DNA from 3 places in the Thermoanaerobacter siderophilus SR4 genome. Region 3 is predicted to be linked to each of the others. Evidence: riboswitches for the same ligand, from Rfam matches in the RefSeq annotation. Region 3 holds a riboswitch; each other region holds the start of a gene.

Region 1 (12,052 bases), 1.0 Mb from region 3:
AGTTTCTCCTTTTAAATATTTTTCCTTTTGTTCTCTTTCAAGTTCCAAAAGTCTTTTAGCTTGTAAAGTTTTAATTCCCATTGCCAACCAGTGAGAAGGCTCAAACCTGTTTTTCTTAAGCTCTCCTAACTGCCAACCGTATCTGTATACCTTTATATTACTCAAATCCGGTAAACCCTCTGGTACATGGTAAACAAAATCATTATGCACTTCAATATTTAGATTATCTAAGTCTAAATTAAGATATTTATCAGCAAAGTCGTAAAATAGTTGTAATTCTTTTTGCTTTTTTCTGCCTTTTGTTTTTTTAAATCTAGAGTCTGGCTCTTCTTCCTCTTTTTTTCTCAGTTTCGCAATAAAATGTCCTTCTCCTCTCACCTTATGTGGCCATAATCTCATGCATTTTTTTATATCTTTAGGACCTTCAACCCATTCGGGATGCCCTCTGTCAAAGAATTTGCTAATCTCACTTTCTTCAATTTCAAATTCAGGATGTTCTTCTAAAAAATTTTTTATAACTCCTTCATCCTCCTCAGGAGCAAAAGTACAGGTAGAATAAACCAAAATGCCTCCCTTTTTTAATAAAGGAGCTACACTTCGCAAAATATTTCTCTGTGTAATAGAACAACTCATAACATTATTTAAAGACCAAATTTTCCTTGCTGTAGGGTCTTTTCTAAACATTCCCTCTCCTGAGCAAGGAGCATCTACCAAAATTTTATCAAAATATCCTTCAAATGCGGTAGCCAACTTTTCAGGAGTTTCATTTGTTATGACAATATTTCTTATTCCCATTCTTTCTACATTTTCCACCAGTGCTTTTATTCTTTTTTTATCTATTTCATTAGCAACAATTATTCCTTCATCGCCAATTTTCGTAGCTATGTGGGTGGTTTTACCTCCCGGCGCTGCACTTACATCGAGAATCTTTTCCCCTGGTTTAGGGTCTAACACCTCCACAACTGCCATCGCTGTCGGCTCTTGAATATAGTAAAGTCCTAAAATATGGTACAAATGGTTGCCCGCCTTTTCTTCTTTATCATAATAAAACCCAGTTGGGCACCAAGGAATTGGGGTTATCTCAAAAGGAACAATTTTTTTAAACTCTTCTACACCGATTTTTAATGTATTCACTCTTAAGCCTTTTTGAGGCTTTTTGTCGTATTCCTTTAAAAAATCTTCATACTCTTCTTTAAGTAATTGCTCCATTCTCTTCAAAAACTCTTTTTTTACTGTAATTTTCATCTTATTACTACCCCTATCTTATTGATTGAATAATATACTGACAACTAATCTTTTAGATTACTAATAACTTTCCCATTATTTTCAGCTGATAATAATATTTTATCCAAAATAACCTGGTCTTTGTAGGCTTCCTCAAAAGTGGGTGTCTCACTAAATACAATTTTATCCTCTACTATATTTGTAAAAAAATTTATAAGGCTTGCCATGTGTAAATCTACCATCCATCCAAGAGAATACTTTTCTGTAGGATATATTGACTCCACATACTCGCTAAATTTGCTTTTTTTATCGTAATCGCCAATTATTTGGATATTATCTTGCTTTTTATATAATACAGCATAACGAGGATGTTTTGTAGATATTTTTATTGAGCCCTTTGTACCGTATATTTCAAATCGAGTCTCCTCCTCAAGGTCGGCAGATATCCTTGAGGCTTCGATACTTCCCCATCCTCCATTTTTCATTTCTATTTCTACATTTGTCCAGTCATCTACATCCACTTCTTCATAAATTTCAGAGCCTTTGGATACAGGCCTTTTTTTAAAATATGTCTTAGAATTTGATCTTAAAGACTTTATTTCTCCCATCATAAATCTTACTGCATCCACAAGGTGTATCCCCATGTCAACTATTGCTCCACCACCAGAAGTAGCTTTTTTCATTTTCCAGGACATAGGCCTTTTAGGATCCATATAGCCCGAATGAAGCATCAACGCCTTAAAATTTAAAATTTCACCTATCTCTCCATTTTTTATCATGTCCCTTGCCTGGTTTACAGCGGGCATAAACCTGTACATTAAAGCTGTTTGATGTATTATCCTTTTTTCTTTTGCCTTTTCCATTATTTCATAGGCTTCTTTGCCGTTAACTCCCATTGGCTTCTCAAGATATAATGGAATGCCTTTTTCTATCACTTTCATCGCCTGTTCATAATGAAGGTAATTAGGGGTACATATGTCGACAGCATCAAGGCCGCCCTCTTCCAGCATTTCTTCAATACTTTTTACACCTTTTTCAAAAAAATGTGGTATATCTTCTATGTTATTCTTGTACACAGGTCCAAGTTTCACTTCAAAAGGAAGGTTTTTAAATATTAAAGGCATTGAAAAACAAGCTATAGAATGGATTGTCCCAATAAAGCCAAGCCCTATAAAGCCAAGTTTTATTTCTTTTTTTGACATCCAAATCACCTCTTTATAAAATTACGATATATTTTAATTATAACATTAATAAAGCATAAAAAAGAACAACCCCTTTTAAAAGGGACTGTTCTTTTACAATTATACACAAACCATTTCTTTATTGTATGTTTCTTCTATAAAATCCGAAATAATAGGTCCAATCTTATCTATATCCACCAAAAAAGAGTCATGACCTTGCATTGAAGATATTTCTTCAAATTTGCCACACCCTCCTGAAGCATTAAGTTTTTTAATGAAATCCCTCATGTACTTAGAAGGAAAAATCATATCTGTATCTATCCCTATCATAAGTATTTCCGCTTTAATCCTTTTAAGTGCCATCTTCAAAGAACCATAAGGCTTCGTAATGTCATGTTCATTCATAGCCCATAAAATATATAAATATGAATTTGCATCAAACCTGTTTATAAAAGACAAACCATGATAGTTGAGGTAATTTTCCACTTCAAAATTGTTTTCATCTCTTAACCTATCAAATCTATAGTCAAATAAATCACCACTTTTGTAGGTTATCATTCCCAGCATTCTGGCAGTGCTCAATCCTTTATCAGGTTTATGGGGCTTATCATAGTAATCACCGCCGTAAAAATGTGGGTCATTTAGTATGCATTGTATTCCTACATGATTATACGCAATATTAAGAGGAGTAAGCTTATAATCAGCAGCTATGACAATAGATTTATCCACTAAATCCGGGTATGTCACTGCCCACTCTAAAGCCTGCATTCCTCCCATAGACCCTCCAATAGCGACTTTTATCCGGTCTATGCCAAGATAATCTAGAAGAAGTTTCTGCACTCTCACCATGTCTCTTATATTAATTTTTGGAAACCTAAGCCCATATGGTTTCCCTGTTTTAGGGTCTATAGAAGAAGGTCCTGTCGTTCCATAACAACTGCCGAGAAAGTTAGAGCATATGACAAAATACTTATCTGTATCAATATATTTACCGGGGCCAATTAAAGGGTCCCACCAGCCCACGTTATTTTTCCCAGGATTCACACCTGCTGCATGGGCACTGCCACTTAAAGCATGTTCCACAAGTATCACGTTATTTTTTTCTTTATTTAATTTCCCATAAGTTTCATAAACAATAGTAACTTCATCAAAGCTATACCCACTTTCTGTAGTGAATATATTTTTCCCTTTTAGTGTAACCTTTTTTTCCTCAACTATCATCTGCATCAACCTTTCCTTATCTATTTTTGCGATGCATAAAGGGCATTATCAAGGTCTTCTAATATATCTTCTATATCTTCTAGCCCTACAGAAAGTCTTATCATATCCTCCGTAACACCAGAAGCTAACTGTTCTTCTTTTGATAACTGCTGATGGGTCGTGCTGGCTGGATGTATAACCAAAGACTTTGCATCCCCTATATTAGCAAGATGAGTAAATAATTTTAAACTCTCTATAAACTTAATGCCTGCTTTTAATCCACCTTTTATGCCAAAAGTCAAAACTCCTCCTTGCCCTCTTGGCAAATACTTTTGTGCCAAAGCATAATAGGGACTTGATTTAAGTCCTGGATAATTCACCCACGAAACGTAGGGATGAGAAGCTAAAAACTCTGCAACTTTTAAAGCATTTTGACTGTGCCTTTCCATCCTAAGAGATAGAGTCTCTAATCCTTGTGCGAATAAAAATGCATTAAATGGACTCAAAGCAGTACCCAAATCCCTTAAAAGTTGCACCCTCGCTTTTACAATATAAGCTGCTTCGCCTACATCTTTTACATACCTTATACCATGATAACTTGGATCTGGTTCTGTAAGTTCTGGAAACTTTCCATTGTCCCAATTAAATTTTCCAGAATCTACTATAACTCCACCTATAGAAGTCCCATGTCCACCTATAAATTTAGTCGCCGAATGTACCACTATATCAGCCCCAAACTCGATAGGCCGTGCAAGGTAAGGAGTTGCAAAAGTATTATCTACAATGAGAGGAATTCCTGCAGTGTGGGCAATTTCTGCTATTTTTTCAATGTCAGCCACGTCAATCTTTGGATTGCCAATAGTCTCAACGTACAAAGCTTTTGTGTTATCTGTTATTTGACTTTTAAAGTTTTCAGGATTGCTGGGGTCCACAAACTTAAAATTTATACCAAACTTTTTCAAAGTAGTCGCAAAAAGATTATAAGTCCCTCCATAAAGATTGGTAGAAGATACAATCTCGTCTCCTACTCCTGCGATATTAGTAACTGCCAGCGTTATAGCTGCTTGACCTGAAGATACAGCAAGGGCACCTACCCCACCTTCTAATGCAGCTATTCTCTTTTCAAAAACGTCAACTGTGGGGTTCATCATTCGAGTATATATATACCCTTCTTCTTTTAAGGCAAAGAGGTCTGCAGCGTGCTCAGTACTTTTAAAAGCAAAGGAAGAAGTTTGATATATAGGAAGGGCTACAGCTCCCGTAGTTGGGTCAGGCTCCCACCCTTCATGAATTGCCAAAGTTGAAAAACCATATTTTTTAGACATACTTTTAACTCCTTTCACAAAATTTTTTTAAATCACTTCTACAAAATCCTCAAATTTACTTACTTCTTCTGTTATATCCTCTTGCAAAACTTTAAAAATAGTTTTTATCTCGGTTATTTTTTCTAATTTTTCTGTAAATGTCTCAACACTTTTCTTCATTTTAACAATAGCTGTAAATGTGCCGTTTTCATAGGAAGATTCCACAATTGATACTTTTTGTTCTTTTAAAAACTTTAAAACTTTTTTCAAACCTAAAATATTTTCTTTATGAGTTTCAAGCCTTATATAAAAAGTATCTGTAAAACTTCCCTGACGAATTGGAAGAAAGTTTATCCTCTTATTATCTTTGATATCATAGTTTAACAATATATCAATTAAATCTGCCACTACAGCATCCCCTGTAGGAAGTTCTCCAGCACCTTTTCCTACAAAAACATATTCACCAAAACTATCCCCTCTAAGTATGATAGCATTATTTACGTCGTTTATCCTTGACAAAATATTATTTTCTTCGACTAAAACTGGTTCCACTCCTGCAAAGATGCCATCTTTGACTTTTTTGCCCCAGGCAAATAATTTTATTTTATATCCCCACTTATTGATGTAATTTAAATCTTGAGTCGTGATTTCGTCTATTCCTTTTCTGGTTATAGAATTTACTGGCACGTTTATATTGAACACTTTCCTCATTAATATAGCAAGTTTATAAAGGGCATCAAAGCCTTTTACGTCATAATCGGGATTTGCTTCTGCATATCCTAATTGCTGGGCTTCTTTAAGTGCTTCTTTATACCTTCTACCTTCAGTAGTCATTTTGGTGAGAATATAATTAGTAGTGCCATTTATTATACCGCCTACAAAATCTATTTCATCTGTAATTTTTAATCTATCAATTTGATGCAGTATAGGTATAGCCCCACCTACACTTGCCTCACATTTTAGAAATACTCTATTCTTTTCTGCTATTTCATTTAATTCTTCTCCATGCTTAGCTATCAATTCTTTATTTGCAGTGATTACATGCTTCCCTGAAGACAAAGCCTCCTTCACATATTCGTAAGCTGGAGAAATACCTCCTATTGCTTCAATGACTATTTTTATCTCTTTATCTTTCAAAATTTCTTCAGCATTTTGGGTAAGTAGTCCTTCTACCTTCACTTTCCTTGGCTTATTGAGATTTTTCACGAGTATCTTCTTTATCTCAGGATAAACCCCTGTACTCTCCCTTATATGACCTCCTCTTGAAGTTATCAATTTATATACTCCTGTTCCTACTGTTCCAAGTCCTAATAATCCGATTTTTATTTTCATGTCACACCTCCAAATAAATTTTTAGGCCCTCTTCTCAATGAGAAGAGGGCCTAATAATCCGCCACTCCTCTCATCTCTCAGGTTAGACACCCTAACCTGCAGGATTTGGCACCAGACGCATATAAATGCCGGTTGCCGGGTTTCATCGGGCCAGTCCCTCCACCACTCTTGATAAGAGGTTTGTGTGTAATATATTCAATTTTGCATGTTGTAATCTATGTTATCACTTTGAAACTGTAAAGTCAAGAACTTTTTTTGTACTCTTTCTTAAATTTTTTCTAAATTTTAATATACGCCGATTTTTTTTAGTGGTATAATATTATTGTATAATATTTATACTCTATCGATTATAAAAATTTAATATTTGCCACATGGGGTGCCGGCGTAACCGGCTGAGAAAAAGGTGTTGCCTTTTAACCCATCGAACCTGTTAGGTTAGTACCTGCGTAGGGATGTGGTCATCTGCCATGGCTATAATCCCCATGGTTTATTTATTTTTTAAGGAGGTTTTTATTATGACACAATTGGAATACGCCCTTTCAGGCATTGTCACAAAAGAGATGAAAATAGTCGCAGAGTATGAAGGAGTAGACGAAGAATTTATTTTAGAAGGAGTTAAAAAAGGAGAAATAGTAATACCATCAAACATCAACCACAAAAACCTCATTCCCAAAGGCATAGGAAGGGGTTTATCGACAAAAGTAAATGCCAATATAGGAACCTCTGATGCATACCCTGAAATTGAAAAAGAAATTGAAAAATTAAATGTTGCTGTAAAAGCTGGAGCAGATGCGGTAATGGATTTAAGCACAGGGGGCGACATTAACCAATCTCGTAGAAAAATACTTGAAAATTCCCCTGTCCCTGTAGGAACTGTCCCTATGTATCAAGCAGCTGTAGAATCTATATCCAAATACGGTAGCATTGTAGCTATGCCTGAAGAATTTATTTTTGAAGTTATAGAAGAACAAGCAAAAGACGGGGTTGATTTTATTACAGTCCACTGTGGTCTAACATTTGAATCATTGAAAAAGCTTAAAGACAACGGCCGAGTGATGGATATAGTAAGCCGCGGTGGCTCCTTTACAATTGCTTGGATGCTCCATAACAACAAAGAAAATCCTTTGTATAAACATTTTGATAGACTCCTTGATATTGCTAAAAAATATGACATAACTCTAAGCTTAGGAGATGGACTGCGTCCAGGTTGTCTTGAAGATGCTACAGACGCAGCACAAATTCAAGAACTTATAATCCTTGGCGAATTGGTAAAGAAATCTCGAGAGGCAGGAGTTCAAGTTATGGTAGAAGGACCCGGGCATGTGCCAATTGACCAAATTGAAGCAAATGTAAAACTTCAAAAACAACTTTGTCACAACGCTCCTTTTTATGTGCTTGGCCCTATTGTGACTGATATAGCTCCTGGTTATGACCACATAACTTCAGCAATCGGAGGAGCAATTGCAGCAGCTTCTGGTGCTGATTTCCTTTGCTATGTTACACCCGCTGAACATCTCGGACTTCCAGACAAAGAAGATGTCAAAGAAGGCGTTATTGCAGCAAAAATAGCTGCCCATGCTGCAGATATCGCAAAAGGCGTAAAAGGTGCTAAAGAAAAAGATTTAACTATGGCTAGAGCTAGAAAAGCCTTAAACTGGGATGACCAAATAAAGCTTTCTATAGACCCTGATAAAGCTTTTAAATATCGCGTCAATAAAAACATATCTACAGCCAAAACTTGCAGTATGTGCGGAAAATTCTGCGCTATGAAAATTGTCAGTGAGTACCTTGGAACTTCAACTATGACTTGCTAATACCTTTGCCTTATTTACATTCCCCCCTTGATTTTCTTTGCTAATTTCTGCTATAATAGAGGAAAACATCAAGGGGGTATTTTTTATGGAAAAGTGGCAGTGCACAGTATGCGGGTACATCTATGATCCAGAAGAAGGAGACCCATCACAAGGAATTGAACCAGGAACTCCTTTTGAAGAATTGCCTGATGATTGGGTCTGCCCGGACTGTGGAGTAGGAAAAGATATGTTTGAAAAAATGTGAGGGAGCAATTGCTCTCTCTTTTTATTGATTTTTAATAAGATTCATATTATTATAGTTGTATGAAATCATTATGCTCAAACAAAGATATAATCAAACTGTGGAGGGCGTGTAAATTTAATGAGTGAAGGTTTTAGGAGGTTAACTCCTGAAGAAGCTTTAGAAATTATAAAAAAGCAACAGCGAGGAAAATTAAAAATATTCTTAGGATATGCTCCTGGTGTTGGAAAAACTTATGCAATGCTCAATGAAGGCAACAGGCGTCTTAAAAGAGGTCAAGATGTAGTAATAGGTTATGTGGAAACTCATGGAAGAAAAGAGACAGAAGCACAAATAGGAAATTTAGAAATAATCCCGCGAAAAAAAATTGAATACCACGGCATGATATTAGAAGAAATGGATACCGACGCCATAATTGCTCGTAAACCAGAAGTAGTTTTGATAGATGAATTGGCACATACGAATGCGCCTGGCTCTAAGCACAAAAAAAGATATGAAGATGTGGAAGAAATTTTACGCCATGGAATAAATGTAATTACAACACTTAACATCCAACATTTAGAAAGTTTAAATGACGTTATTCAACAAATCACAGGTGTTGCTGTAAGAGAAACAATCCCTGACAGCATAGTCGATAGCGCAGATGAAATTGTTGCTGTAGATTTGACTCCTGATGCTTTGCTTAATCGATTAAAAAGAGGAGATATTTATCCAGTAAGCAAAGTCGATGAGTGTCTATCTAACTTTTTTAGAAAGGGAAATTTAAATGCTTTAAGAGAGTTAATGCTAAGACTTACCGCCGAAGAAGTAGATATAGAATTAGAAGAATATATGAAAGAGCATGGAATAACTGATACATGGGAAACAAATGAAAAAATAATGGTGTGTATAACACCAAATCCACTATCTAAAAAGCTTATAAGAAGGGGTGCAAGGAGAGCAAGAAGATTCAAATGTGATTGGGTAGTAGTGTATGTAAACTGTACACATTTTCTTGCACCTAAACTTACTGAAAAAGATAAAGAAGTTTTAGAAAGCCATTTTATGTTAGCAAAACAATTAGGAGCAGAAGTCTACACATTGACAGGAAAAAGCGTGTCTGATGAGCTTTTAAAATTTGCAAAGCAAATGCACATTACACAAATAATAATAGGGCATTCTCAAAGGTCAAGACTGCAAACCTTTTTTAGAGGTTCTACTGTTATAAAGTTAATTAAAAAAGCAAAAAATATAGAAATTCACGTAATACCTTATAAATAACTTCTTCATTACTAAAAGGAGCAGTGAAAAATGGAAAACAAATTTAGAATCTCACTTATAACTTTTTTGTTAATTTTAGCCATAACCATGACAATGGTATTAGTTTTTCACCAACCTCCCTATATACCGCTTTTTATAAGCTATATAATAACCTTTGCTATTGTTTTGATAAACGGTTTTTCGCCTCAAGAACTTATCAATATGTCAATTAAAGGAATTAAAAAAGGTATAAACGTGATGATTATACTCCTTTTGATAGGAGCCCTCGTTGCCTTGTGGAAACAGAATGGAACCCTTCCTGCTCTTATTTACTACGCCTCCCACTTTTTAAAACCACAAGCTTTTTTGTTGGTGTCTTTTATCACAACCTCTATTATCTCAATGATTTTAGGTACAGCTGTAGGAACCGCTAGTACTATTGGAATAGTAATAATGGGACTAGCCCATGGCTTTGGCTATTCTCTTCCAATAGTTGCTGGTGCAGTAATATCCGGTTCTTTTATAGGAGATAGGACTTCTCCCCTTGCAGGAAATGTTATTCTTCTGTCAGATATGGGAGAAATTGAACAATACAATGTACTTAAATCTCTTTTTAAAACCGCGATTCCTACTTTTGTATTAACTGGTTTATTGTACTATCTTTTAAGTCTTCACATTAATATTTCTTCGCCGCACACCTTTGACAATCTTGCAGCTATAATTTTGAAAAATTATAAAATAAACTTTTTCTTGTTTTTAGCTCCTATAATGATTATAACGTTGGCTTTTTTCAGGATTTCTACAAAGATAAATCTTTCAATTGCTGTCCTTCTCTCCTACTTTGTCTCTTTACTAAATGGTTATAACCCTATAGATTCTTTAAAAGTCATTATGTTGGGAAATATATCTAATATTCCAGAATTTAAATCTATCTTTTCAGGAGGAGGTATGATTTCAATCTTCCCAATGATAGGAGTAGTAACCTTTGCTACCGCTCTTTCTGGAATATTAGAAGGAACAGGAATTATAAAAGCAGTTTTTAGAAAAGCCCAAAAAATTAAAAACCCTAAAATTGCCTATTTGGTCACAATGTTATTAAGCACTTTAATGGCAGTAATAACTTGCAATCAAGCTCTTTCTGTAATTTTACCTTCCCGCATAATGTTAGACGTATTTAGAAATCTTAACGTAAAAAGTGATATGATGGTAAGAGCAATAGCAGATTCAGGCATGATACTTGCCGGGATAATACCTTGGAATTTAGCAGCAATGCTTCCTTCTGCAGTTTTAGGAGTAAAAGTCATTGACTATCTTCCCTATGCTTATTTAAATCTATTATTCCCTATATTATCAATACTTATCGTGTTTATAGAAAGTAATAAACAATATAGCAATGCTACAATAGAAGAATTTTAAAAAAGCAGGATTTTATTCCTGCTTTTATATCGCATATTTTAAGTTTGTATAATAAGGTAGCCCTTCTACCATAGGGACCTTCACTTCTCCTTGTATAAGGGGTCTTGCATAATCAAAAAATTCTTCAGTGACATAATTACCTTCTTCATTTATCCAATTTAAAGGCACTTTTTTCTCCTTGTTACACACTTTATCAACATCTACAATATCCGTTTTAACAGTGTATTGGTAATTTCTTTCTCTTACAAGGCTTATCATTTTCCCGGTTTCACCACATAACGCATACTTTACTGCTTCCCTCCCCAACATTTCAGCTTCTTCAAAATCCACTTTAGATGCCAAGTGCATTGCACATCTTTGCGTTACACCAAGTCTGGTCATTTTGACACGTTTATATATTTTCTCTTTTACAAGCTTTTCTATATAGTCTCCTACTCCTCCCAGTTGAGGATGACCAAAAGCATCTTTATGATAAGCATTTTCTTTTCTTCCAATGTAATTCCCTTTTTCATCCATAAGTCCTTCTGATACAGTTATAAAGACATTGCCATATTCCTTATAAGCTTTATTTACATCCTCTAAAAATCTTTCCTCATTAAAAGGTATCTCAGGAAGATAAATAAGTTGTTTCAAATGGGGCAATCTTTCTTTAACCAAAGCAGAAGAAGCGGTAAGCCAACCTGCATTTCTGCCCATCACTTCGAGTACGTTAATTGTCTTAGTCTCATACACTTCCGCATCTAAAGCAAGTTCTAAAGTAGTTGTGGCTATATATTTTGCCGCACTTCCAAAACCAGGAGAATGATCTGTAAACATCAAATCGTTATCAATAGTCTTAGGAATTCCAATTACATTTATTTCAAAACCTATTTCTCTTGTATATTTACTGATTTTGTCAACGGCATCCATAGAATCATTGCCACCTATGTAGAAAAAATATTTAATGTTGTATTTCTTAAAAATTTCTATTAACTTTTTGTATTCCTCTTCATCCTCTAAATAGTCTTTTAACCTATATCGGCACGACCCTAATGCAGCCGCAGGGCTAAATCTCATTTGTTTTATTCTTTCATAGGGAATATCAAATATGTCAATAATATT
Region 2 (7,421 bases), 640 kb from region 3:
AATACGCCTGTGTTGAAAATAGGCTTGTGGACCTTCCTGGTTTTGGTGAAAAAACACAGAAGAAGATTTTTGAAGGAATACAGTTTATAAAGCAGTTTACAGGACAGCACCTATATTTTGAAGCCTATCAAGAAGCAGTCAAGCTTAAAGAGTATTTGGAAGGGACAGGGCTTACTATAAGATGTGAGATTGCGGGAAGTCTAAGGCGCAAAAAGGAAATCGTAAAAGACATTGACATACTGGCTACTTCTGATAATCCCGAAAAACTTATGGACTTGTTTGCTTCCTATGAAGAGGTACGGGATGTGATAGCAAAAGGGGATACAAAGACAAGCGTAACACTAAACTCAGGAATAAATGCAGATTTAAGAGTAGTAAAAGATGAGGAATTCCCTTATGCTCTTCACCATTTTACAGGAAGTAAAGAACACAACACAGCTATGAGGCATAGAGCAAAAGAGATGGGCATAAAAATGAACGAATACGGGCTTTTTAAAGGGGATGTCCTTATTAAATGCAGCTCTGAAGAGGAAATTTTTAATAAACTTAATTTGTCTTATATTCCTCCAGAGCTTAGAGAGAACATGGGAGAAATTGAGGCGGCAGAAAGAGGAGAAATACCTGCCTTGATAGAAGAAAAAGATTTAAAAGGCGTATTTCATGTACACACTACTTATAGCGACGGTAGAAATTCTCTTGTTGATATGGTAGAGAGAGCGAGAAAGCTAGGATATAAATACATAGCGATTACTGACCACAGTAAATCTGCTTTTTATGCCGGTGGATTGGCAGAGGAAATGCTATTGAAACAGTGGGAAGAAATAGAAGAGTTAAACAAAAAATACGATGATATAGTCATATTAAAAGGTATTGAATCGGATATTTTGCCGGATGGGTCATTAGACTACGACGAAGAAATTTTAAAAAGATTCGATTTGGTTATAGCTTCTATACATTCTCATTTTAGAATGACTAAAGAAGAGATGACAAAAAGAGTGATAAACGCCATTAAAAATAAATACACAAAGATAATAGGCCATTTGACTGGAAGACTTTTACTGGCAAGAGACAGCTATGAAATTGACGTCTATCAAGTAATTGACGCGGCAAAAGAATACGGCAAAATAATTGAGATAAATGCCAGCCCCTATAGATTAGACCTTGACTGGAGATATATAAAATATGCAAAAGATAAAGGTGTAAAATTTGCCATATGTCCGGATGCCCACAGTGTAGAAGGGTTGGAAGATGTAAAGTATGGCATTGGTATTGCAAGAAAGGGGTGGCTTGAAGCAAAAGATGTTGTAAATACTTATGAACTGGAGGCAGTGTTAGAGATTTTTTCTAATATGTAAAACCGCTTTTAATTTTATTAGCGGTTTTTTTATTTTATTTTTTTGAAAAGCTTTAAGAAATCTTGACATACTATTATGAGAAGAGTACAATATATTTTGTATCAGAAATATTTGAATACAAAATATTCGTGTGCGAAATAATTTAAAATGCGGTGGTGAAAATGGAAGAGATAAACAACGGATTGAAAATACTTAAGCTTTTAAAACAAATAATGAATATTATAAAGCATTCTATGAAATACGAATGCAAAGATTTTGACATTACAGGACCACAAGGAATGCTTATGGGCATTTTAGCCCGTTATGGTGAAATGAAAGTAAGTGACTTAAGTCAGAGATTAGGGCTTTCCAATAGCACTGTTTCTGGCATTATTGACAGGTTAGAAAAGCAAGGCTTGGTAGAGAGGACGAGAAGCACTGAAGATAGAAGAGTTGTTTATGTCAGTGTGACTCCTAAGTTTAAAGATACTTTTCAAAAACATTTCAAAGAAGCTGAAGAGAAGTTTGAAAAATTAATAAGTAGAGCAAGCCCACAAGACCTTAATAAAATAATTGAAGGATTAGAAGCACTGAAAAAAATATTGGAAAAACAACATGATTTATAGTGAGGAAGTATAACAAAATTAAGTAAATAAGTTGAGGAAGTAGAAATTTAAAAAGAAGTAGTTCTCACAAAAGAAATCGAGGCAAATTTTTAGGAGGAGAAGGTGTTGGTATGGTAAAACTGGCGAAATATTTAAAACCCTATATTCTGTTGATTTTTTTAGCAGTGTTCTTTATATTTGTTCAAGCAATGAGTGATTTGTCATTGCCTGACTATATGTCCAAGATAGTTAACAATGGAATACAGCAAGGTGGCATAGTAAATGCAGTGCCTGAGGCTATAAGGAAAAGCGAAATGGATAAACTTTTGCTATTTGTTACACCTGAAGAAAAGGAAGAGATTTTAAAAGATTATACATTAGTAGACAAATCCAGTCCTGATTATGATAAATATGTAAAAAAATATCCTATTCTTTCAAAAGAGCCTGTATATGTCCTTAAAAGCGTAGATAAATCAGAAATTGACAAAATAAATTTACCTATGGGGAAAGCCTTTTTAGCTGTTACAGGTGTGGAAAAAGCTAAAGCCAGTGCAAAAAACGGAAGTATAGAATTTAATGGAAAGAAAATACCGGCAAATGTAGACCTCTTTGCTATGATGTCTCAACTGCCAGAAGAGCAACTTATTCAAATAAGAGATGAAATGAACAAAAAGTTTGCTTCTTTAGGTGACAATATGGTTATACAAGCTGCAACAATGGCTGTAAAAGAAGAATACAAGGCAATTGGCATAAATACAGACAAAATTCAAACTGATTACATTCTTCATACTGGCCTTATAATGCTATTGATAACTGGACTGAGTGCATTAAGCACTATTATGGTAGCATTTTTTGCATCAAAAGTGGCAGCTGGAGTAGCGAGAGATTTGAGAAGAGATTTATTTGCAAGAGTAGAGAGCTTCTCTAATGCTGAATTTGACAAATTTTCTACGGCTTCTTTGATAACAAGAACTACAAATGATATTACACAAATACAAATGCTTCTTGTAATTATGATAAGAATGGTGTTTTATGCGCCTATAATGGGTATAGGTGGTGTATTTAGAGCACTTAGCAAAAGTGTTTCAATGTCTTGGATTATAGCTTTAGCAGTAATAGTACTTTTAGGTATAATATCAGCATTGTACTCCATTGCGATGCCCAAGTTTATGCTAATGCAAAAATTGATTGATAGATTAAACTTAGTTACTCGTGAAAATTTGTCAGGAATAATGGTGGTAAGAGCTTTTAATAATCAAAAATTTGAAGAAGAGCGCTTTGACAAAGCTAATCAAGATATTACAAAAGTAGGGCTTTTTGTAAATCGTGCTATGGCATTTATATTTCCATCTATGATGCTTGTGATGAATGGAATTACTCTTTTGATAATATGGGTAGGAGCTCACCAAATCCAAAATTCCAGCATGCAAGTTGGAGACATGATGGCATTTATGCAATACGCTATACAGATTATCTTTGCATTTTTGATGTTCTCAATGCTGTTTATAATGATACCAAGAGCATCAGTATCGGCAGAGCGTATTGCTGAGGTTTTGGCTACAGAGCCTTCTATAAAAGACCCAGAAAATCCAAAACAATTTAATGAAAATATGGCTGGAACTGTAGAATTTAGGAATGTATCTTTTAAATATCCAGGTGCTGAAGAATACGCTTTAAAGGATATAAACTTCAAGGTTTTGCCAGGGCAGACAGTAGGCATAATAGGAAGAACAGGTTCTGGAAAGAGTACCTTAGTGAATTTGATCTTGAGATTTTACGATGTGACAGAAGGACAGGTTTTGGTTGATGGTGTAGATGTAAGAGAGGTAAGGCAGGAAGATTTACGCAGCAGAATAGGATATGTACCCCAAAAAAGTTGGCTTTTCAGTGGTACAATTAAATCAAATTTGAAATACGGAAATGACCAGGCTACGGACGAGGAAGTAAAAGAAGCAGCAGAAATTGCACAAGCAATGGAATTTATAAATGAAAAGACCAAGAAATTTGATTCAGAGATTGCACAAGGAGGAACAAACGTTTCAGGAGGGCAAAAGCAGAGGCTTTCCATTGCTCGTGCTCTTGTTAAAAAGCCTGAAATATACATTTTTGATGAAAGTTTTTCAGCTCTTGACTTCAAAACAGAGTCAGCTTTAAGGAAAGCCTTAAGAGAAAGGCTAAAAATCAAGCACTGTTATAATGGTGTCACAAAGGGTGTCAACTCTTTTGCATGCAGACCAAATAATAGTGCTTGAAGAAGGTAAAATTGTGGGCATAGGGAAACACAAAGACCTACTTAAAAACTGTCAAACTTACAGAGAAATAGCTTTATCACAGCTGTCGGAGGAGGAATTGGCATGAGTGAAAATAGAAGAATAGACCCCAAACAGATGCCCAGACTTCGCGGGCCAGGAATGGGAGGCGGTCCCCATGGCATGGTTCGCGGTGGAGAAAAAGCGCGAGATTTTAAAGGCACAATGAAAAAGTTGATAAAATATTTATCAGCTTATAAAATTTCTATAATAAGTGTATTTATATTAGCAGCTCTTAGTGCTTCCTTCTCCATTGCGGGTCCTAAAATACTCAGTAAAGCCATAACCAAAATTTTTGAAGGTGTAATGAATAAAATAACAGGGCAAGGCAGTGGCATAGACTTTGAATATGTAGGAAAGATAATTCTAATTCTCATAGGCTTATATGGTTTAAGTGCTTTATTCGGATACCTGCAAGGATGGATAATGTCTGGGGTTGCGATGAAAGTTACCTATAGATTTAGAAAAGAAATTTCTGAAAAAATTAACCGCCTGCCTTTGAAATATTTTGAAAGCACAAATCAAGGGGAAATATTGTCACGTATTACAAATGACGTGGATACAATTACTCAGACTCTCAATCAAAGCTTGACTCAGATAATCACTTCTGTGACGACAGTAGTAGGCGTTTTGATTATGATGTTTACCATAAACTGGCTTATGACTTTAGTGGCGCTTTTGATAATTCCTTTGTCTTCTTTGGTAATTGCCTTTATTGTCAAACATTCACAAATGTATTTTAGAGAGCAGCAGGATTATTTAGGGCATGTAAATGGTCATGTGGAGGAAGTATATGGAGGCCATAATATAGTAAAGGCTTTTAATGGAGAGAAAAAGAGCATTGAAAAGTTTGATGTATTAAATAACACTTTGTACGGAGCAGCTTGGAAGTCACAGTTTTTGACAGGTATTATGATGCCACTTATGAATGTAATAGGAAACTTGGGTTATGTGGCGGTTACAGTTTTGGGTAGTTGGTTGGTCATAAAAAATGCAATAGAAGTGGGGGATATTCAGGCGTTTATACAGTACATCCGATCTTTTACACAGCCTATTGCTCAGATTGCAAATATTTCCAATATACTGCAACAAACTGCTGCCTGTGCAGAAAGAGTATTTGAGTTTTTGGAGGAAGAAGAGGAAGTTCCAGATAATCCACAGCCTGTAAAAATTGAAGATATAAAAGGGAATGTGGAGTTTAGAAATGTTCGTTTTGGATATAGACCTGATAAAATGGTGATAAATAACTTTTCTGCTTCTATTAAGGCAGGACAAAAAGTTGCAATTGTCGGTCCTACTGGTGCAGGAAAGACTACTATAGTGAAACTTTTAATGCGCTTTTACGATGTGAATGAAGGAGCTATTTTGATTGACGGGCATGATATAAGAGATTTTACGAGAGAAGATTTGCGTTCACTTTTTGGCATGGTGCTTCAGGATACTTGGCTTTACAATGGTACTATTATGGACAATATAAGATATGGCCGTCTCGATGCTACTGATGAGGAAGTTATAAAAGCTGCTAAGGCAGCTCATGTTGACAGTTTTGTAAGGACATTGCCAGGGGGCTATAACATGGTATTAAATGAAGAGACCACAAATATTTCTCAAGGGCAAAAGCAGTTACTAACTATAGCAAGAGCTATTTTGAAAGATCCCAAAATTCTCATACTCGATGAGGCTACAAGCTCTGTAGATACCCTTACAGAAATACAAATACAAAAAGCGATGGATTACCTTATGAAAGGACGCACAAGCTTTATAATCGCTCATAGGCTTTCTACGATAAGGGATGCTGACTTGATACTTGTCATGAACCATGGAGATATTATAGAGCAAGGTACCCACGAAGAGCTTCTTGCCAAAGGCGGTTTTTATGCAAGTCTCTATAACAGTCAGTTTGAAAAAGAGGAAGAGATGGCAAGTTAATACCATTTGATGTGTGTGCAAAACGTCAGCAACCTACAAAGCTTGGCCATCCGCATTTGATAATTATTCTTGACACAGACTACAGAAAATGATAAATTAAAGGTGAAAACAAAATAGGTGGTTATGTCCGCTGGGGGAGCCTTAATGGCTGAGATGGCATTGATGCCAAACCCTTGGAACCTGATGAGGGTAATGCCTCCGTAGGGAATGCGGCTCAAAAATACCGCATTTCGCGGTATTTTTTTCAGCGAACATAGCCTCTAAATATCATGGAGGTGTTTTTTATTATGTCCTACATTATAAGTATATTTTCTGATTTTGCCAAAATAAAACCAGTGACCTTATCAGTTATATTGGCAATTTTATTGGCAGCTTTTCTTTTATATCTGATGCGAAGAAGTGTCAAATTTGACACAAAGATGCTTGTCTACGGAGCACTTTCAATTGCTATTTCTTTTGTGCTGTCATATATAAGGTTTTACCACTGGCCACAGGGTGGTTCCATAACGCCTGCCAGCATGCTTCCACTTTTTATATTTGCGTATTATTATGGACCAGGTCCTGGTGTGATTGTTGGCATGGCATATGGACTTTTGCAACTTATTCAAGACCCCTTTATAGTCCAATGGGTGCAAGTACTTCTCGACTATCCTTTGGCTTTTGGTGCATTAGGACTTGCTGGCTTTTTTAGAAAAAACCTGAGTTTGGGAATTTTAGTCGGCGGATTTGGACGATTTTTCTCTCACTTTTTATCCGGAGTATTCTTTTTTGCAAGCTATGCGCCAAAAGGAATGAGTCCTATAGTTTATTCACTTTTAGTTAATGGAAGCATAATAGGTGTAGAAGTGGCAATATGTTTTGCAGTTTCACTAATTCCTCAAGTTAGAAATGCTATCGAGGAAATTAAAAAGAAAGCAATTGCTTAAAGGGGTATTTCCCCTTTTTATTTTTTTCAATGGATAGCCAAAATAATGGTATAATATTTTGTAAGAAAAAATTTAACATAAAATTAACATCCCTATAATGTTTTTTAATGTTATCATAAGATAATTTAATCAAAGGTTATGGGAAAGCCCATGGATAAATAGGAACAGGCCATAAAAGAGTAGCAAAGGCTGTTGAAAAAGCTTTTGAAAAGTACGATAATGTATATATAATTGTAGATATAAAGAATATAAAATCCTTTTGAAAGTTAAGAGAATTGTTGTTTGAAAACCTTGATAAACTTAAGTATATGAAAAAAG
Region 3 (12,052 bases):
AAGTAGACAGATTTGCGGTGGCTACAATCCCAGAAAAAAATTATAAGCCTGCAATTGCTTATGATTGCCTGTATCCTATGTATGCCATAGATGACCCTTCCCTTATGACAAAGCTTGACAAAAGACAGACAATAGCGGTTACTATAGATGCTTTAAACCACGTTACCGAAGCTGCTACCACTCTTGTAGCGTCACCTTACAGCGTCCTAATGGCAAAAGAAACAGTGAGGCTGATAGTTCGTTACCTACCCGCTGCTGTAAATGACCCTGAAAACCTTGTGGCCAGATACTATTTGCTTTACGCTTCTGCTTTAGCTGGTATTTCTTTTGACAATGGCCTTTTGCACCTTACCCATGCGCTAGAGCATCCTCTGAGTGCAGTAAAACCCGAGATAGCTCATGGTCTTGGACTTGGTGCTATACTGCCTGCGGTGGTAAAGGCTATTTATCCATCTGTTGCAGAAGTTCTGGCTGAAGTATATAGTCCTATAGTGCCTGGGCTAAAAGGTCTGCCTGCTGAAGCAGAATATGTAGCTAAAAAGGTTGAAGAATGGCTCTTTAATGTAGGATGCACCCAAAAACTTTCGGACTTTGGATTCACAAAAGAGGATATTCCGACTCTGGTAAGGCTTGCTAAAACTACGCCTTCGCTGGACGGATTGCTTTCTAATGCACCAGTGGAAGCAACTGAAGCTGTTATTGCCAAGATTTATGAAGAATCTTTCTAAAATTTAATTTAAAAATTTCACAGCAAGCAGATAGACAATAGGCAATGAACAAGAACAGTATAGTTATTATTTTAACCATGTTGAAGGCAAAGAAATTTTAATCTTTGCAGACAGCGAAGGACAAACAATAGCACAACAAGTTCAAATAGGATATCTTTTTGATAAATAAGAAATGAAGACTGAGAAATTGAGGAGAGCCCTTAGCTTACAAAAATGAGCTAAGGGCAGTAATTTTATGTTTTTTTGTTAACACTTAAATTTTATCAGAAAAAGGGGAATTTATAACTTAACTCATTAAATATTGATATCATTTTCAAAATAATTGTTGAATTCTTTTGCGTTTGTGGTATAATTAGTTTAAGCAATTTACTTAAAACTAAATATGACAAGTGCTAGGGGAGCCAAAAAGTGGCTGAGAGGGGATTCGTTCCCGACCCTTTGAACCTGTCAGGGTAATGCCTGCGTAGGGAAGCATGCTTTTTAAAACATTTGTAAAAATGCTCACCTCACAGGTGGGCTTATTTTATTATTTGGAGGTGTTTTTATGAAATTAGCCCTTACTATTGCCGGCTCTGACTCTGGGGGAGGAGCAGGTATACAGGCAGATTTAAAGACTTTTTCAGCCCATGGAGTATACGGCATGAGTGTCATTACTTCAATAACAGCGCAAAATACAATGGGGGTTTTGGGAATTGAGGATATAAGTCCTGATATGGTGTATTTGCAGATGAAGGCAATTTTTGAGGATTTATATCCAGATGCAGTGAAGATAGGTATGGTGTCTAATGAAGACATAATTAAAATGGTTGCAAAAGGGTTAAAAGATTACAATGTAAAAAATATTGTGTTGGACCCTGTTATGATTTCAAAAAGTGGAAGCTATTTATTGAAGCCGGAAGCAGTGGAGGCTTTGAAAGAGGAACTGATTCCTTTAAGCCTTGTAGTTACGCCAAATCTTATGGAGGCAGGAGAGCTAATTGGAAGGGAAATCAAAAGTGTGTATGACATGAAAGAGGCAGCTAAAAGAATTTTAGATTTTGGTGCAAAAACAGTGGTGGTAAAAGGTGGACATCTTACAGGAGATGCTTTAGATGTATTTTTCGATGGAAAAGAGTTTTATGAAATTACATCAGAGAGAATCGATACTAAAAACACGCATGGTACAGGCTGCACATTTTCCTCAGCTATAGCTGCCAATATCGCTTTAGGCTATGATTTAGTTGAGTCAATAAAAAGAGCGAAGTCATACATTACAGGGGCTATAAAACATTCGTTGGCCATAGGGCATGGAGTAGGTCCCACTAACCATTTTTGGAATATAGAAATAAGGAAGGTGTGAGATATGGACTTAACCCTTTATGCTATAACGGATAGGTCTTACATAAAGGATATGGATATTGCTGACGCAGTAGAATTAGCAATAAAAGGCGGTGCAACAGTAATTCAACTGAGAGAAAAAGACATATCAAGTAGGGAATTTTATGAAATTGCTCTCAAAGTTAAAGAAGTGACAAAAAGAAATAGAATCCCTCTCATTATTAACGACAGAGTGGATATAGCTTTGGCAGTAGATGCAGATGGAGTTCACGTTGGACAGGAGGATTTGCCGGCAGATGTTGTAAGAAAAGTAATAGGTCATGATAAAATAGTAGGGGTATCAGCGAGGACAGTGGAAGAAGCTTTAAAAGCACAAAGAGATGGAGCGGATTATTTAGGAGTGGGAGCGGTGTTTAAGACTCCTACAAAGCCGGAGGCGGAAGCTATTGGAATAGAAGGGCTGAAAAAGATAAAAGAGGCAGTCACTATTCCCGTAGTTGCAATAGGAGGTATAACAAAAGATAATGCTTATGAAGTCATGTTAAAGTCGGGAGTAGACGGGATATCTTCAGTTTCAGCTGTATTTTATGGGGATATAGAAAACAATACAAGAAAACTTTTGGAGGTTATAGCAAAAGCGATAAACGATAGGAGGAATTTGAAATGAAAAAAGAATTGTTGAAAATTTTAAGAGAGAAAAAACCTTTAGTTCACCATATTACAAATATAGTTACTGTCAATGATTGTGCTAATATAACACTGGCTATAGGAGCATTGCCAGTCATGGCACATGCCTTGGAAGAAGTAGAAGAAATGGTAAGTGCAGCAGATGCTTTAGTTTTAAATATAGGCACTCTTACAAATGAACAAGTAGAAGCGATGATAAAGGCAGGAAAGGCTGCAAATAGACTTAAAGTACCAGTTATATTAGACCCTGTTGGAGCGGGAGCTACGAAGCTTAGGACACAAAGCTCAAAAAAGATATTAGAAGAGGTAAAAATTTCTGTGATAAAAGGGAATAGTGCTGAGATTTCAATACTTGCAGGCAAAGGTGGGAAGATACGCGGTGTAGAATCTCAAAGCGGAGCAGATGATATTTCTGAAGCTGCAAAAGATTTAGCAAACGCGTACAACGTTGTAGTAGCAGTGTCAGGTGTTACTGACATAATTACTGATGGAAAAAGAATTGCGTATGTAAAAAATGGGCATCCTATGATGGGCACTGTTACTGGCACAGGTTGTATGCTTACCTCTGTAGTAGCGAGCTTCTGCGGAGTATGTGAAGATTATTTTGCAGCTACAGTAGAAGCTTTTGTAGCTTTTGGAATAGCAGGTGAAAGAGCCGCTCAAAGCAGCAATGTCAAAGGGCCCGGCAGTTTTAAAGTGACATTTTTTGATGAGATATATAATCTCACGCCGGAGATAATAGAAAAAGATAAGAAGGTGGAGTATGAATAAAATACATCGTATGGTTTTTATGGCACTTATTATTGCTATAGGCACCTTTGCTTCTCAATATGTATGGTTTAGTGTAGGTGCTGCCAAAGTTACACCTGTTCAACATGCTATTAATGTTATTTCAGCAGTTTTTTTGGGCCCTTGGGGAGCGTTAGAAGTAGCTTTTATTATAGGACTTTTGAGGAACATCCTTGGTGTTGGATCGCTTTTGGCATTTCCAGGAGGAATGGTTGGTGCGTTCATTGCTGGATATCTTTATAGATTTACACGTAAATTTTATTTTGCCTCTATAGGAGAAGTTATAGGTACAGGCATTATAGGGGCTTTGCTTTCTTATCCTATAGCTAAGTATATACTTGGAAGTTCCGGTTCGGCTTTTATGTTTGTCATTCCATTTTCGCTTTCCAGTACAATAGGCTCGGTTATAGGATATGTAGTGGTATTGGTTTTAGTAAAATATAAGAAATTTATCTCATAAACTTACTTTAGAAAGGCGGGTGTGAATCATGAAAATTAAAAATTTTACCCTTTTTCTAATATGGGCAGGTGCAGCAATCTCAATTGCTGAAATCTATACAGGTTCGCTATTTGCACCTCTAGGTTTAACTAAAGGCTTGTTGGCTATTTTAATAGGCCATATCATTGGTACATTATTTTTCTCGCTTGGGGGGCTTATGTCATACATCCTTAAGTTGCCAGCAATAAAATCAACAAAAGTTGTTTTGGGCAATAAAGGTACAATTTTTTTAGGAGCACTAAACATTCTACAATTGATTGGATGGACAGCAGTCATGATTATACAATCAGCAAAAGCTTTTAATGGTGCCATTGGTATGTCTGTTGGTGTAGGAATACTTTTTGTAGGCATATCTGTTTTATTATGGTCACTATTTTTTGAAAGTGAAGCATACTGGGTAAATAACATTGCAGTAATATTGTTGTTTATATTGACTATTGGTGTTGTAGTATTTTTAAAGGGCGGGAAAATTTTAACACCAACAGGTAATATAAGTTTTGTAGATGCAATCGAACTTGCCGTTGCTATGCCTGTATCATGGCTGCCTTTAGTAGGAGATTATACGATCAACAGTGAAAATAGAAAATCTAGCTTTATATATACATTTTTAGGTTATTTTATTGCAAGCTGTTTTATGTATTTTATAGGTCTTTTTGTTTCATTGAAAACGGAAGGAAAAGATATAATTTCATATTTTGCATCAATAAAAACTGGGTTTGTACCATTGCTAATAATACTTTTATCAACAGTGACGACTACTTTTATGGATGTATACTCTGCTGCGATATCTACAATGGCAGTTATTAAAACAAGGCTCAGTAAAAAAGAGCTATTAATAATTTATTCGCTGATAGGTATCATAGCAGCATATTTATTCCCAATTGATAAATATCAAAACTTTTTATATGCTATCGGTAGTGTATTTATTCCAGTATACACAGTAGTTTTTGTAGGCTTCTTTATATTAAAATATGAAGAAAGTGGGTACCTTAATATTCCTGCAGTTGTATCATCTATCATTGGAATTATTACGTATAATTACATGGTATATAACGGTACTTCATTATTAAAATGGTATCTAACTCCCACCATAACAACAATATTTTTGACTGCTGTAATTTATACTGTAACACAAACTTTTTTTAAAAGAAAAGAGAAAATTTTATGATTGATGAAATTGTAAAACTTTTGAACTCGTAAAAGGGAAAGTGCCACTTATACATGTCATCACAAATTATGTTGTGATGAATGATAATGCAAACGCACTTTTGAGTTTTGGAGCATCACCTGCAATGGCAATGTTGCAAGAAGAGGCATATGATTTTACCGCGATTTCAAATGCCATGTACATAAATATAAAATACCTGCTATCCTTAACCAGGGAAGATGTGCAGCTATAAAAAGGAAAATTGATTTTGCAAAGCATTGCTAAAATTTAGAATTATAAGCATTAACATGCTAATTTTGAAGCTTTGAAGGTGTATCATTATATTTAATGGCAGGTAGATAACTTTTGAATGGAAGCAAAGTAAAGTAGCTACCATAGGTATTTTAAATAACAGCTGATGAAAATATGGAACTTTATTGCTTTAATACACTCCATATCAACAATTTACAGGAGGAATTCCTATTGAAGCTATTAAAAAATGTATAAAAATGAAAACCAAAATACACCAAATTAATATTTTTAATTTAAATCTATATGCTCTCCTGTATCTAAGAAAATTACCCATTCACATATATTAGTAGCATGATCAGCAATTCTCTCAAGATAACGAGCTACAAACAAAAACTGACTCGCTTGGTCGATGTTTCTTAGGTCTTCTATCATATCAGTTAATGGTTCCCTAAATACTTGTTTGTAAAGAGCGTCTACTATATCATCTTTTTCGCCAATCGTTCTTGCAAGGTCTAAATCCTGGTGAACATAAGAATCCAATGACATTTTTACCATTTCTCTTACGATTTCAGCCATTCTAGGAATATCTATCAATGGTTTTGTATATTTTTGATGAGCAATCCTCAAAGTAGTTTTTGCTATATCTACTGCATAGTCTGCCATTCTTTCTAAGTCTGTAACAATTTTAAGCCCTGTCAAAACTATTCTCAAATCCCTTGCAATTGGCTGCTGGGTTACAATAATCTTTGCACATTTATTGTCAATTTTTACTTCCATTTTGTCTATTCTGTCATCACCATCGATGACCTTTTGAGCTAATTCTGTATCATGGTTTACTAAAGAAGCAATGGCGTTTGCTATCGCCTCTTCTACAAGGCTACCCATTTTTAATACGTCATAATGAAGTTCTTCTAATTCTTTTTCAAAATGAGTGCGATTCACCCTTTCACCTCCTTTAACCGAATCTTCTAGTGATGTAGTCTTCCATCCTCTAGTCTTGCCACAACCAGATGGCATTATAAGAACTAAAATGCCATTTTCTTACGTAGATAAAATAATGATTAATTAAAGCATAAAATATTAAGAAAATAAAACAAAGGCATACTCATACAAATGAAACGCCTTTGTTTCATTGTAAGATTATATTTTTTATTTTTAAGGCTGTATAATAAATGTTGAATTGGTTAAGAACCAACCTATAAAAAAATAGAGTACTTATACTAAATGCCTACTGTAAATTCCTAGAGCAAACTTTCAAAATTTTATTATAATGTAAATTTCTTGATAAAAATAATATCATGACGAACCAAACTCTTTATGTATAAAAGCAGAGGGCTCGCCTTTAATCTGACGAGTAAAATGCCTTATCTAACTTCCTTTACCCCCCGAGATAAGCTTCTTTTACCTGCGGGTTTTCCGCCAGCTCCCAGGCGGGGCCAGATAACACAATTTTTCCTGTTTCTAATACATAGCCTTTATGAGCAATAGAAAGAGCCATATGTGCATTTTGTTCTACTAAAAGAATAGTAGTTCCTTGCTCGTTTAGTTCTTTAATGATCGCAAAAATTTCTTTAACCAACAGGGGGGCTAAGCCCATTGAAGGTTCATCTAAAAGCATAAGTCTAGGTGCTGACATTAATGCTCGCCCCATCGCTAACATTTGTTGTTCTCCGCCAGATAAAGAGCCGGCCAGTTGTCCCTTTCTTTCCGCAAGCCGCGGAAACCGTTCAAAAACCCTGGTAAGCCTGCGTTTAAATTCTGCTTTATCTTTTAAAAGATAAGCACCTAACTCCAAGTTTTCCAATACTGACATGTTAGCAAAAACCCGTCGGCCCTCAGGCACCTGGCTTATACCCATTTTTACAATGTCATGAGCAGTTTTACCAGTAATATCCTTACCTTCAAAAATTATTTTTCCTGATTTAGGCTTGACCAATCCACAAATTGTATTTAAAGTAGTGCTTTTCCCCGCACCATTTGCCCCGATTAAGGTTACTATTTCTCCTTCGTTTACGGTAAGCGATATTCCTTTTAAAGCATGAATGGCCCCGTAAAATACATTTAACTCTTCAATTCTTAATACTTCCTTCCCGCTCATAGGTACGCCCCCTCTCCTAAATATGCTTCAATAACCCGAGGGTTGTTTTTAATTTCTTCAGGCGTCCCGTGAGCAATATTAACTCCATAGTCCAAGACGTAAATCTGCTCGCAAATGTTCATTACCAAATGCATATCGTGCTCAATGAGTAAAATAGTCACGTTAAACTTACTCCGGATAAAGCCAATTAATTCCATTAACTCCGTCGTTTCTCGAGGGTTCATGCCTGCTGCTGGTTCGTCTAAAAGTAATAAGGAAGGGTGAGTAGCCAACGCCCGGGCAATTTCTAATCGGCGCTGTTCTCCGTAAGGTAAGTTTTTGGCCTTTTCTTCTGCCTTATGAGCTAAGTTCATGATTTTTAATAGCTCATAAGCTTCATCCCGCATTTCTTTTTCTCCACGGTAAAACTTCCCAAGACGGAATATAGCATGCATCATATTATATGGAACATGCAAGTGCCTGGCAATTAAAACATTCTCTAAAACCGAAAGTTCGCCAAACAAACGAATGTTTTGGAAAGTACGGGTTATGCCTTTAGCAGCAATTTGGTAAGGCTTTAACCCTACTATGCTTTCGCCTTTAAAGATTATATCACCAGTGGTTGGAAGGTAAATCCCGGTTAAAAGGTTAAAAACCGTCGTTTTACCTGCACCGTTTGGTCCGATTAACCCAACTAAATCTCCTTCATTTAAGGTAAGATTTAAATCCTGAACTGCTTTTAATCCTCCAAAACTAATCCCCACGCTATGCGTCTGCAGAATGGCTGCCATGACTTACACCTCTCTTTCTCTGCAAAAGCTTAAAGGATAACTCATGGGTTCCAAGAAGTCCCTGGGGTCTAAATAACATCACCAAGATTAAGATTATGGCATAAATTATAAGTCGCAGTTCTGCTAAACTCTGTAAAAATGTAGAAATTAACGTTAGTACAATTGCCGCTACCACTGAACCGGTGAGGCTCCCCTGTCCTCCTAAAACTACCATCACAAGTATATCAAAGGATTTTAAAAAGTTAAAAGCATTTGGTTCAATAAAGGTAATATAATGAGCAAGGAGTGCCCCGCCAATTCCAGCAAAAAATGAACCCATAGTGAAAGCTATAACTTTATATTTCGTGGTATTTATTCCCATGGCTTCCGCCGCAATTTCATTTTCTCGAACTGAAATACACGCCCGACCGTGGCTGGATTGAACAAAGTTTTTGATAACTAAAACTGTAACCAGCATGCACCCAAAAGCCCACAGCCAATTAGTCCTCTGTGGTATCCCCATTAAACCGTAAGCTCCACCTAAATAATCAATATTTGTTATTACCCCCCGGATTATTTCAGCCAGTCCTAAAGTAGCAATAGCCAAGTAATCGCCTCTTAAACGCAAGGTAGGTATGCCAATTATAATACCGCCAATACCCGCCACTATTGCTCCAACTAACAAGGATACAATAAAAGGGGCATTAAAATTTAAAGACATAATAGCCGACGCATAAGCACCTAATGCCATAAATCCCGCATGGCCAATAGAAAATTGTCCCGTAAAACCAACCACTAAATTTAAACTTACTGCAAGAATAATATTGATTGCGATAATAATTAAGTTTAACATCACAAAAGGACTAATGATTTCTGCTGAATACAAAACCTGAACTCCTACCATAAGCACTACTAGCAACAACGTTACTGCAAGATTTTCCTTTGTAAACCAATTTTTCAGCATTCTGTAACACCTACACTTTCTCCCGAACGTTTTTCCCAAATAAGCCAGAAGGTTTAACTAATAGGATAATAATCAAAATCACAAAAGCTACAGGATCCCGATATAAAGAACTGCCGTACCCACTTACTAAGGACTCGGTAATCCCTAAAATAAGCCCTCCGGTCATTGCTCCAGGTATAATTCCTATTCCTCCTAAAACCGCTGAAACAAAGGCTTTTAAACCAAACATAATTCCCATTAAGGGAAATACTTTATTGTAATATATCCCTACCAGTACCCCTGCTGCCGCAGCTAAAGCTGAACCAAGAGCAAAGGTGATGGATATTGTCGTATCCACATTTATTCCCATTAAACGAGCAGCTTGCATGTCATAAGAAACTGCCCGCATTGCTTTTCCAATTTTCGTATTATGAACTATATACTGTAGTAAAATCATTAAGATAACCGTGACCGCAATAATTAAAATTTCCCTATTTGATATGGTAACCTTTCCGCCAAGTAATGAATACGAAACCTCTTTAAAAACCTCCGGAAATGCTCGAGGCTGTGGACCCAGGAAAAACATCGTGGTATATTCTAAAAGAAGGGAAACGCCTATTGCAGTAATTAAAATTACAATTTTAGGTGAGTTTCTTAAAGGACGATATGCCAATCTTTCGATAATAATGCCTAAAATAGCACACACAATCATGGAAAAAATTAACGCTGGAACAAAAGACATTTTTAAAACCAAGGTCGCATATAGTCCTGCAAAGGCACCAAGCATGTAAACATCGCCATGGGCAAAATTGATGAGTTTTATAATACCATAAACCATAGTGTATCCTAACGCAATTAAAGCGTAAATACTTCCTACTGATATTCCATTTATTAACTGCTGGATAAATTCCATCATATTAACCACCTCTAACCTAATTAAATTCATTTTCTTTAGGGGAGGAATATTCCCCCCCTTTAATCTTTTAAGGATTTACGTAAGCTTTATAGGTTTGCTTACCGTCTTTGTATTCCAAAATCACTAAGCCTTTAACAGCATTGTGATTTTCATCTAAGGAGATTTTGGCAGTAACTCCTTCTACATTCTTGGTGGTCTTTAAAGCTTCTTTGATTTTTTCGGGTGTAGCTTCACCAGCCCGTTTAATGGCATCAACTAAAACAAGTACCGTATCATAACCTACTGCAGCCATTGCATCCGGTTCGCTGCTGTATTTTTCCTTATACTTTTTAACAAAGTCCTGAACTTTTTGGTCAGGCATTAAAGACGAATAGTGATTGGTAATAAAGGTGTTATTAAGCGCAGCTGCACCAGCAATTTCAACAAGTTTTGGCGAATCCCAGCCATCACCACCGCCCATAGGAACATTAATACCAAGCTCACGTGCTTGCTTTACAATTTGGCCCACTTGCTCGTAATAACCAGGTACATAAATAAATTCAGGCTTTAAATTTTTAATCTTGGTTAATACCGAGCGAAAATCCTGATCTTGGCTAGTGTAATTTTCATCAGCTAAAATTTCGCCACCGCCAGCTTTGAAAGCTTCTACAAAAAACTTAGCTAAACCCACCGAATAAGGAGCTGTATTATCTTTTAAAACAGCAACTTTTTTAAGCTTTAATTCATTTAAAACGAACTTCGCCATTGCCGTCCCCTGGAAAGGATCTATAAAGCAAGTCCGGAAAATATACTCCCTTACCTTGCCTGTTTTAGGATCTACTGTAACATCAGGGTTAGTTGCCGAGGGCGAGATCACAGGAACTTTATTAGTTTCGGCAATATTAACATAAGATAGGGTATTGCCAGAAGTCATCGAACCAATAATAGCAACTACTTTATCTTGGGTAATTAACCGAGTCGCAACCGAAGCGGCTTCTGTATTATCAGACTTATTGTCATACTTGACTATTTCAATCTTTTTACCAAGAACTCCGCCAGCATTATTAATTTCATCTACTGCTAACATAATTCCATTTAAGCCTGATTGACCCAATGTGGCAACATTTCCCGACAGCTCTAAGTTTGCTCCAATTTTTATAACATCGCTACTCTCAGACTTATTTCCACACGCCGAAGCAAATAAAAGTAAAAACGATAATAAACCTGCCGCTACTCCCCTAACAAAGCCTTTACGCACGGCTTACCATCCTCCTTTAAAATTTCATGTTTTTTTAAAATAGTCTTACATTTTTGCTATAAGCACATAACCTGTCCTGCTACACCCCTCTCCTTTTTAAAAGGGTGCAAATACACTGCAAATTCTGCTGGCTATCAATTATAATCATTTTATAAAGCATATCTACAATTTTCTCATTTTTCTCTATTTTTCTTAAAATATTCAGTATACATTAGGGACGTCCTATTAGTAACCATTTTCACCTCCTTGTGCCCCTTTTTTCAAATTTGAATTAATTTGTGGTATAATAAAAATGGTCTGCATATTTTAAAAAGGTTTTTTAGGGGATAATATTTGGTATAAAGTTTGATGGAAATTTAAATTTGATGGCTAATAATTAAAAAAGGCAAAGGCACCTTTTTTCTAAAGGCGCCTTTGCCTTTTTTTCTATTTACTTGTTACTTTAATTATACTTATTTTTCTTTGCATTGTCAATAAGTAAAAAGAAAAATGTGTTATTATTCTGTGATATTGTCATATTAAAAGTATTCTGCGATAATGTCAGTATGAGAGCGTTCTAATACTCCCCCAATGCTATTATCATGATTAACGACAAATGAAACGTAACTTTTTGGAATCCTACGGCGGAACGTATACTTGGATATTTTTGCATGCATTTGTAATACAAGATGAACGACTGTACGAAGCATA

The links. Region 3 has a riboswitch for thiamine pyrophosphate ahead of thiD (bifunctional hydroxymethylpyrimidine kinase/phosphomethylpyrimidine kinase). Riboswitches for the same ligand answer to the same signal wherever they lie in the genome.
Region 1: another riboswitch for thiamine pyrophosphate. It lies ahead of thiC (phosphomethylpyrimidine synthase ThiC); the one in region 3 lies ahead of thiD (bifunctional hydroxymethylpyrimidine kinase/phosphomethylpyrimidine kinase).
Region 2: another riboswitch for thiamine pyrophosphate. It lies ahead of thiT (energy-coupled thiamine transporter ThiT); the one in region 3 lies ahead of thiD (bifunctional hydroxymethylpyrimidine kinase/phosphomethylpyrimidine kinase).

What each region holds. Positions count from the first base shown of each region.
Region 1 is NZ_CM001486.1:666,965-679,016, forward strand. Features, by position in the region: gene THESIDRAFT1_RS03135 (RsmB/NOP family class I SAM-dependent RNA methyltransferase) at 1-1,245, opposite strand, end outside; gene THESIDRAFT1_RS03140 (Gfo/Idh/MocA family protein) at 1,290-2,426, opposite strand; gene metX (homoserine O-acetyltransferase MetX) at 2,526-3,626, opposite strand; gene THESIDRAFT1_RS03150 (homocysteine synthase) at 3,647-4,930, opposite strand; gene THESIDRAFT1_RS03155 (homoserine dehydrogenase) at 4,958-6,241, opposite strand; SAM riboswitch class I at 6,309-6,419, opposite strand; TPP riboswitch at 6,604-6,711, shown strand; gene thiC (phosphomethylpyrimidine synthase ThiC) at 6,757-8,055, shown strand; gene rd (rubredoxin) at 8,141-8,299, shown strand; gene THESIDRAFT1_RS03170 (universal stress protein) at 8,417-9,556, shown strand; gene THESIDRAFT1_RS03175 (Na+/H+ antiporter NhaC family protein) at 9,587-10,951, shown strand; gene THESIDRAFT1_RS03180 (6-phosphofructokinase) at 10,976-12,052, opposite strand, start outside.
Region 2 is NZ_CM001486.1:1,044,566-1,051,986, reverse strand. Features, by position in the region: gene polX (DNA polymerase/3'-5' exonuclease PolX) at 1-1,355, shown strand, start outside; gene THESIDRAFT1_RS05150 (MarR family winged helix-turn-helix transcriptional regulator) at 1,517-1,960, shown strand; partial or broken gene THESIDRAFT1_RS05145 (ABC transporter ATP-binding protein) at 2,071-4,297, shown strand; gene THESIDRAFT1_RS05140 (ABC transporter ATP-binding protein) at 4,294-6,177, shown strand; TPP riboswitch at 6,300-6,402, shown strand; gene thiT (energy-coupled thiamine transporter ThiT) at 6,465-7,103, shown strand.
Region 3 is NZ_CM001486.1:1,685,884-1,697,935, forward strand. Features, by position in the region: gene THESIDRAFT1_RS08255 (iron-containing alcohol dehydrogenase) at 1-728, shown strand, start outside; TPP riboswitch at 1,113-1,215, shown strand; gene thiD (bifunctional hydroxymethylpyrimidine kinase/phosphomethylpyrimidine kinase) at 1,273-2,067, shown strand; gene thiE (thiamine phosphate synthase) at 2,071-2,712, shown strand; gene thiM (hydroxyethylthiazole kinase) at 2,709-3,503, shown strand; gene thiW (energy coupling factor transporter S component ThiW) at 3,496-3,981, shown strand; gene cytX (putative hydroxymethylpyrimidine transporter CytX) at 4,010-5,188, shown strand; gene THESIDRAFT1_RS08285 (hydroxyethylthiazole kinase) at 5,229-5,420, shown strand; gene phoU (phosphate signaling complex protein PhoU) at 5,708-6,361, opposite strand; gene THESIDRAFT1_RS08295 (ABC transporter ATP-binding protein) at 6,798-7,517, opposite strand; gene THESIDRAFT1_RS08300 (ABC transporter ATP-binding protein) at 7,514-8,287, opposite strand; gene THESIDRAFT1_RS08305 (branched-chain amino acid ABC transporter permease) at 8,262-9,230, opposite strand; gene THESIDRAFT1_RS08310 (branched-chain amino acid ABC transporter permease) at 9,241-10,125, opposite strand; gene THESIDRAFT1_RS08315 (ABC transporter substrate-binding protein) at 10,193-11,362, opposite strand; gene THESIDRAFT1_RS08320 (hypothetical protein) at 11,958-12,052, shown strand, end outside.